2 regions of the Nocardioides epinepheli genome follow, and region 1 is predicted to be linked to the other one. Evidence: riboswitches for the same ligand, from Rfam matches in the RefSeq annotation. Region 1 holds a riboswitch; the other holds the start of a gene.

Evidence for each region. A riboswitch is a leader RNA that binds a small molecule or an ion and turns the genes downstream of it on or off. The one in region 1 is predicted to bind cobalamin.
Region 2: another riboswitch for cobalamin. It lies ahead of WMR31_RS14925 (prenyltransferase/squalene oxidase repeat-containing protein); the one in region 1 lies ahead of cobN (cobaltochelatase subunit CobN).

Annotation. Positions count from the first base shown of each region.
Region 1 covers NZ_JBBMMC010000004.1:181,273-185,478, reverse strand. The annotation lists gene WMR31_RS07510 (alpha/beta hydrolase) at 1-26, shown strand, start outside; gene WMR31_RS07505 (hypothetical protein) at 88-1,071, shown strand; gene wrbA (NAD(P)H:quinone oxidoreductase) at 1,132-1,722, shown strand; cobalamin riboswitch at 1,919-2,045, shown strand; gene cobN (cobaltochelatase subunit CobN) at 2,082-4,206, shown strand, end outside.
Region 2 covers NZ_JBBMMC010000010.1:131,336-135,541, reverse strand. The annotation lists gene WMR31_RS14930 (PT domain-containing protein) at 1-324, opposite strand, end outside; gene WMR31_RS14925 (prenyltransferase/squalene oxidase repeat-containing protein) at 327-1,925, opposite strand; cobalamin riboswitch at 2,008-2,129, opposite strand; gene gatB (Asp-tRNA(Asn)/Glu-tRNA(Gln) amidotransferase subunit GatB) at 2,288-3,808, opposite strand; gene gatA (Asp-tRNA(Asn)/Glu-tRNA(Gln) amidotransferase subunit GatA) at 3,805-4,206, opposite strand, start outside.

The sequences.
Region 1 (4,206 bases):
GGGTCACGCGACACCTCGCTACCTGAGCCACGCGCTCGCCGGTCGACGCCGGAGCGTTAGGCTGGACAACCCGACGCTGGAGCGCACATGCAGGAACTCCTCGGGCGGCTCACCGCCCTGGATCCCGAAGCAAGCGAGGCCCTGAAGGTCGTCACCTACTTCGATGCGCTCGTGGCCGCAGGCGTCGGGCTCGACGCCCTGCTCCGGGCAGCAGCGGCCCTGAGCGGCACGGTGGCCGGGGCCGAGCGCCGTGGCCGAGTAAGCAGGTTCGACCCGTCCGGCAAGAGGTGCGAGACCACCGCGGGCACCTGCCGCTCACCCGAGCGCTCCGGCGCACACTCGCGGGTGTGGCTCGAGCGAGACGGAACCCTCCACGCCAACGACGAGATGGTCGTCGAGCGCCTCGCACTCGCCGTCGAGCTGCTGGAGGCGAAACGCGGACGTGACGGCAGCCTCGATCTGGTGCTGGACCACGCGACGCCCCACGGCGAGCGAACGGCGGCCCTGGCGCGCCTCCGCATCAATCCCGGGGCCCAGATCCGGGTGATCGCCACCCGGCTCGAGGACCGGATCGAGGGAGCTGCGTCGACCGTCGTGGCGACCCGCTACGGCATGCTGCGAGCCACCCTCGACCTCACCGGACAGACACCCGTCGGGGCCCGCGCCGGGCTCGGCACCTGGACCCGCGCCGACCGCGCGCCCGAGTCCTGGGAGGGCGCGGTGGTGGCCCAGCGCCTCACCAGCAGGGCCGATCCGGTCGTCGACTCGACCACCCTCGGAGCCATGCTCGGGCTCGCCCTCTCCTATGACCCCGAAGCCCCTCACCCCGACGTCACCGCGCTCGCGCAACTCGACGACCGCGCCCGCGAAGTGCTCCTCGCGCTCGTCGAGTGCGAGAGCATGCGTGCCGCGTCGACCCGCCTCGGCATGCACCACTCCAGCATCCAGGCCCGCCACGACGCACTGACCCGCGAGCTCGGCTACGACCCGCGGACCCCCATCGGTCGCATGCGCTACGTCGCTGCCGCGCTGCTGCTCCGGCTCACGGTGCCGCTCGACCCCACCGACTGACTTCCCACACCTCACGCCGCTCGGCGGGCGGCTCTCGCGGCCCCCCACTACGGTGGCCACATGACCAAACTTTCAATCATCTACTACTCCAGCTACGGCACGGCCCACGCGATGGCGTCGCGGATGGCCGCGACCGCCGAGGCCAAGGGCGCCGAGGTGCGCCTGCGCCGGGTCCGGGAGACCGCACCGGACGAGGTCGTCCAGAGCGTCGAGGGCTGGGCCGCGCACGCCGCCTCCGTCGGCGGCCAGCCGGTCGCCGAGCCCGAGGACATCGACTGGGCCGACGCCGTGATCATGGGCTCCGGCACCCGCTACGGCCACGTCACCAGCCAGCTCCAGTCGTTCATCGACACCCTCGGCCCGCTGTGGCAGGAGGGCAGGCTCGCCGACAAGGTGTACGCCGCGTTCACCTCCAGCCAGACCAGGCACGGCGGGCAGGAGACGACCCTGCTCGCGATGCTGACCACGTTCTGCCACTTCGGCGGCATCATCGTGCCGCCCGGCTACACCGACCAGATCAAGTTCGCCGACGGCAACCCGTACGGCGTCGGCGTGGTCACCGGAGGCGACGGCGTGGACGAGACCGCGAACGCCGCGCTCGATCACCTCGTCACCCGCGTGGTCGACGTCGCCCAGCGCCTGGAGGACTGACCCGCCACGGCTGCCGTGGTCACCGGCTCGGGCGGGGGCCGGGCCGGTGACAGGGCACTGCAGCTACACGTCGTGGTCCCCCGCTCGAGCCCCTCGGCGGCTGCTCACCAACAGCTCGCCGCCCTTCATCGCGACGTCGAACGGATCGCCGCAGACCTCACCGACCGTGGCGGACGAGGTGGACCCGATGGCTCCACCGACGCATCGTCCCGTAGGCTCGGCCTCGCCTGTGGAGCAGGAACCCGGTGTGATTCCGGGGCGGTTCCGCCACTGTGATGTCGCTCGACGACCAGCCAGACACTGACCACCGGCATTCCGACCGATCGACGGGGCGAGAACCCCGGAGGAGGAACCCGGCGATGGCCGAGCCGTCTGTCCGTATCGCGTTGCTGTCGACGTCCGACACCGACCTGCTGTCCGCGCGGGCCAGCGGTGCCGACTGGGTGTGGGCGAATCCGGCGCGCTCGCTGCCGGTGCTCGAGGACGTCGACCTGGTGGTCGTGCGTCTCCTGGGCTCGCCGCACGACCTGGACCCGTGGCGCGAGGCGCTGTTCGTCGGAGACCGGCCGGTGGTGGTACTCGGCGGCGAGCAGCAGCCGAGCGCGGAGCTGATGGAGCTGTCCACCGTGCCGATCGGCGTCGCCGCCGAGGCCCATCGCTACCTCGCCGAGGGCGGGCCCGAGAACCTCGGCCAGCTGCACGCATTCCTCTCCGACACCGTGCTGCTCACCGGCGAGGGCTTCGAACCGCCCGCGGAGGTCCCCGCCTGGGGCATGGCCGAGCGGCCCACCGACCGGCCGCGGGTCGGCGTCCTCTACTACCGCGCGCACGAGGTCAGCGGCAACAACGGGTTCGCCCGGGCGCTGTGCGAGGCCATCGACGACACCGGCGCAGCAGTGGGTGTGCCGATCTTCGCCGGCTCGCTGCGCTCGGCACCCGACGACCTGTACGCCGCGCTCGGCACCCTGGACGCCGTGATCGTGACCGTGCTCGCCGCCGGCGGCTCCGTGCCCGCGGCGGCGAGTGCCGGTGGTGACGACGAGGCCTGGGACGTCGAGCGGATGGCCGCCCTGGACATTCCGGTGCTGCAGGGGCTGTGCCTAACCAACAGCCGAGCGGAGTGGGAGGCCTCCGACGACGGCGTCAGCCCGCTCGACTATGCCGGCCAGATCGCGATCCCGGAGTTCGACGGGCGGATCAGCACCGCGCCGTTCTCCTTCAAGGAGATCGACTCGGACGATCCGGCCGGCCTGCCGGCGTACGTCGCCGACGCCGAGCGCTGCTCACGCGTGGCTCGTATCGCTGTCAACCACGCCCGTCTGCGACACCTCCCGAACGCCGAGAAGCGACTGGCGCTGGTGCTCTCGGCGTACCCCACCAAGCACGCGCGGATCGGCAACGCCGTGGGCCTGGACACCCCGGTCTCCGCCATCCAGATGCTGCGCCGTCTGCGGGACAGCGGCTACGACCTGGGCGCGGACAATGTCGTGCTGCCGCTGCTCGACCTCGACGACGACACCGCCGCCGGCGATGCGCTGATCCACGCCCTGATCGCCGCCGGCGGTCAGGACGAGGAGTGGCTGACCTCGGCCCAGCTCAGTGACGCGCACGTGCGCATCAGCCAGGCCGACTACGACGCGTGGACGGCCGACCTGCCCGACGACCTGCGCGAGTCGATGGTCCAGAAGTGGGGCCCCTCCCCCGGATCGCTGTTCGTCAACGACCAGGGCGAGCTGGTGCTTGCCACGCTGCGCGCGGGCAACGTCGTCCTGCTCATCCAGCCGCCACGCGGCTTCGGGGAGAACCCGGTCGCGATCTATCACGACCCCGACCTCCCGCCGAGCCACCACTACCTCGGCGCCTACCGCTGGCTGGAGCACGGATTCGGCGCCGACGCCGTCGTCCACCTCGGCAAGCACGGCTCGATGGAGTGGCTTCCCGGCAAGAACGCCGCACTGTCGGCCTCCTGCGGTCCGGACGCGGCGATCGGCAGCATGCCGCTGATCTACCCGTTCCTGGTCAACGACCCCGGCGAGGGCGCTCAGGCCAAGCGACGAGCCCACGCCACGATCGTCGACCACCTGGTGCCGCCGATGGCGCGCGCGGAGTCCTACGGCGACATCGCCCGGCTCGAGGGGCTGCTCGAGGAGTACGACAAGATCTCCGCGATGGACCCGGCCAAGCTGCCGGCCATCCGCGGCGAGATCTGGCAGCTCATGCACGCCGCACAGCTGCACCGCGACCTCGGCCTCGAGGAGCGCCCCGGGGACGAGGAGTTCGACGACTTCCTGCTCCACGTCGACGGCTGGCTCTGCGAGATCAAGGACGCCCAGATCCGCGACGGACTGCACGTCCTCGGCGCCGCACCCACGGGCGAGGCGCGGGTGAACCTGGTGCTCTCCATCCTGCGCGCGGCACAGGTGTGGGGTGGGGTCGGCAACGCCGTCCCCGGTCTGCGCGCCGCGCTCGGCCTCGCCGACGGCG
Region 2 (4,206 bases), on a different contig from region 1:
GTCGGAGGCCGGTTTGTCGGATACCCGGCAGACGAATCCCGGCTGACGCGAGGCGAACCGGAGCGTGAAGCCGGCGTCGCTGAACAGGCCGGCGGCCTTGCCGCCGCTCTTCACGCAGGCGCCCTGCACCCCGCCGCCGAGGGAGTTGAAGTCGACGACGACGGTGACCCCCGTCGTGCCGGTGCAGGCCGCCGCCTGCGCGGGAGCCGGAGCGAGGACCGCCGGCGCGCTCGCCCCGGCCGCCACCAGCAGGGCGGCGACCGGGGCGAGCAGCAGTCGGCGAAGCCGCACGCGCCGAGCCGGCGTGCGCTGAGTCGAGGTCATGATCAGCGGGTGACCCGGACGGTGGCGGCGCCGTGCCGCAGGTTCGCGAAGGCGCCGTTGACCCGGACCTTCACCCGGCCGGGCTTGGCCTTCACCTTGACCCGCAGCTTGGCGACGCCCTTGCGGACCACGGCCTTCCCGACCTTCTTGCCCCCCACGACGAACGTGGCCTGCTCGCCGTTGACGAGGCCGCGCGCCTTCAGCACGACGCGCGTGCCGCGCTTGACCGACGTGGGTGCGACGACCTTGACCGTGGCCTTGCCGAGCACGCGGTAGGTGACGGTCCCGAGGACGCCGTCGCTGTCGGCGACCTGGTAGCGCACCATGCCCGTCTTCGACGGCAGGGTGATCCGCACCCGGAACGAGCCGGTGGCGCCGGCGTGGGTGACCGTCGGCTTCGCCGTCCGGACGCCGACGACGTCGCCGGGCGCGGCGGAGCCGGTGACCTGCTGGGTGCTGCCGGCGCGCAGGAACCGGGTCGGCGCCTGGGCGACCCGAGAGACGCCGTCGGGGGCGTAGCGGAGCGCAGGGGCCGCCTGGACGCTCGCGCGGCGGTACCGGTCGCGGTCGACCGGCTCGATCGGGCCGCTCTGGGCGAGGGTGAGGTCGGCCGCGTCGTAGGCGACGGCGCCACCGAGGTCGGGGAGGTAGACCCGCTGCCCGACCGGGTTCACCACCTGGCGGGCCCGCAGCCACACGGCCGCCTTGGCCGCGGCGTCGGCGTGGCCGAGCTCGCCGAGCGCCCACCCGGCCAGACCGGTGCTGTTGGCGTTCCCGGTCGGGATGTCGGCGTCGCTGCCGAAGGAGCCGTCGGGCCGCTGGGCGGCAAGCAGCCACCGCGAGGCCTGCTCGAGCGCCGGCGCCACCGTGTCGTTGGTGCGCTGGCTGAGCAGGTTGAGGACGGCGAGCGCGGTGGTGTCGGTGCTCGGGGCGGCGGCCGGATCGGCGTCGCAGTCCGCCGCGATCGTCGCGCCCAGGTCGGTACGGAAGAAGCCCTCCTCGCACTGCTGGGCGAGCAGGAAGTCGCGCGCGATCGTGTGCTCCTCGCTGCCGCCGTCGTAGAGCGCGCGGGCGGCGAAGGACTGGCCCAGGGTGTTGGCGTAGTCGCCGTAGGTGGAGACGTCGGTGATCCGGCCCTCGTCGTTGGTCACCTGCTCCAGCCGGACGAGGAAGTCCTCGCCGCCGTAGGTGCTGATGTCGCGGCGAGCGGCCTGGGCGAGGACGACGGTCTTCGCGACCGCTCCCGCGTACGTGCTGCCGGCGTCGCCGTACTCCTCGCCGGAGACGTAGCCGCCGGCGTCGACCAGGCCGGCCATGCCGTCGGCGATCGACTGGACGGCGGGGCCGTTCCCGCCGACAGCGGCGAGCGCGAGGGCGACGTCGATCGTCAGGCCGCCGTCCGGGCCGCCGTACTGGCTGGACACGAGTCCCCCGGCCGGCTCGCCGGCCAGCCAGGCGGCGCCGCGCTGCGCGGGGGCCGGGTCGGCGGGGGCCGCCGAGGCGGAGGGGGCGACGGCCACGAGGCCGCCGAGGGTGAGCGCGGCGCCGGCCAGCCCGGTGGTGACCAGGGCGGCGCCGCGTCGCAGCGAGCCGTTCAACATGTGCGGTTTCCTTCCCGCTGCAAGCCCAGCGGGCCCCAGGCCTGACTTCCTGGGTGCACCCACTGTGTTCCACGACAGCGATTCGGTGAGGCGACCCGTGACAGGTGCTCCGGCTCGCAGGCCCGATCGCTCGGGTCCTGCCTACGGTTGCGGGTCAGCGCCGGACTTCGACCGGCTTCCCCCGCCACGGACGGTGATTGGTAGGACGCCCGCACCCTACTCCCGTCGCGCGGGTGCGCCCACTCGCCGTTCGCGGGCCGGGCTTGTTACCGACCGTTGTGACCTCTGACCTGCTCTTGCAAGCGCAGGTCAGAGGTAAGAACGGTCAGTAACAAGTCGCGTCGTCAGCGCGTCGGACGACGTCAGGCGAGCTTCTCCAGGATCAGCTCGCGCACCCGGGCGGCGTCGGCCTGACCGCGCATCTCCTTCATGACCGCGCCGATCAGGGCTCCGGCGGCGGCGTGCTTGCCGTCGCGGATCTTGGCCGCGACGTCGGGGTTGGCCTCGATGGCGGCGTCGACGGCGGCGCCGAGGGCGCCGTCGTCGGAGACGACCGCGAGCCCGCGGGCCTCCACGATCTCGGCGGCGGTGCCCTCGCCGGCGATCAGGCCGTCGAAGACCTGCCGGGCGAGCTTGTCGTTGATGGTGCCGGCCTCGACCAGCGCCTGGACGTCGGCGACCTGCTGGGGCGTGACGCCGACCTCGGTGAGCTCGACGCCGGCGTCGTTGGCGCGGCGGGCGAGCTCGGCCAGCCACCACTTGCGGGCGGCCTGCGGGGTGGTCCCGGCCGCGACGGTGGCCTCGATCGGCTCGACCGCGCCGGCCGCGACGACGTCGCGCATCTCCAGGTCGGTGTAGCCCCACTCTGCTTGGAGCCGGGCGCGCTTCTGGGTCGGGTTCTCCGGCAGGGTGGCGCGCAGCTCCTCGACCCACTCGCGCGACGGCGCCACCGGCACCAGGTCGGGCTCGGGGAAGTAGCGGTAGTCCTCGGCGTCGGACTTCTCCCGGCCGCTGGTGGTGATGCCGGTGTCCTCGTGCCAGTGACGGGTCTCCTGCAGGATCGAGTCCCCGGCGTTCAGCACCGCGGCGTGGCGGCCCATCTCGTAGCGCACCGCCCGCTCCACCGAGCGGAAGGAGTTGACGTTCTTGGTCTCGGTGCGGGTGCCGAGCACGTCGCTGCCCCGGGGCGCGAGCGAGAGGTTGACGTCGGCGCGCAGGTTGCCCTGGTCCATCCGGGCCTCGGAGACGCCGAGCGCCACGATCAGGTCGCGCAGCTGCTTGACGTACTCGCGGGCGACCAGCGGGGCCTTCTCCCCCGCCCCGACGATCGGCTTGGTGACGATCTCGATGAGGGGGATGCCGGCCCGGTTGTAGTCGACCAGGGAGTAGTCGGCGCCGTGGATGCGGCCGGTGGCGCCGCCGACGTGCAGCGACTTGCCGGTGTCCTCCTCCATGTGGGCGCGCTCGATCTCGACGCGGAAGGTCTCGACCTCGCCGTCGTCGCCGGGGATGCTCACGTCCATCCAGCCGTCGAAGGCGATCGGCTCGTCGTACTGGGAGGTCTGGAAGTTCTTCGGCATGTCCGGGTAGAAGTAGTTCTTCCGGGCGAAGCGGCACCACTCCGCGATCTCGCAGTTGAGCGCGAGGCCGATCCGGATCGCCGACTCCACGGCCTTGCCGTTGACCACCGGCATCGCGCCGGGCAGGCCGAGGCAGGTCGGGCAGACCTGGGTGTTCGGGTCGCCGCCGAAGACGGCCGGGCAGCCGCAGAACATCTTGGTGTTCGTGTTCAGCTCGACGTGCACCTCGAGCCCCAGGGCCGGGTCGTAGGCGGCGAGGACGTCGTCGAAGGGCACCAGCGTGACGTCGGTGTCGGTGCTCATCGCGCCGCTCCTTCCAGGCCGGGGGCGCGGTCGAGGATCGGCCCACCCCACTTCTTCTCCAGCAACGTCTCCAGCGCGGCGCCGACCCGGTAGCACCGCTCGTCGGCGAGCGCGGGGGCGAGGATCTGGAAGCCCGCGGGCAGCTGGTCCTCGTCGGCGAGGCCGCTGGGCACCGAGATGCCGGGGACGCCGGCGAGGTTGGCCGGGATCGTCGCGAGGTCGTTGAGGTACATCGCCAGCGGGTCGTCGAGCTTCTCCCCCAGCCGGAACGCGGTGGTCGGCGCCGTCGGGGAGGCCAGCACGTCGACGTCCTCGAAGGCGGCGTCGAAGTCGCGCGCGATCAGCGTGCGCACCTTGCCGGCCTGCCCGTAGTAGGCGTCGTAGTAGCCGCTGGAGAG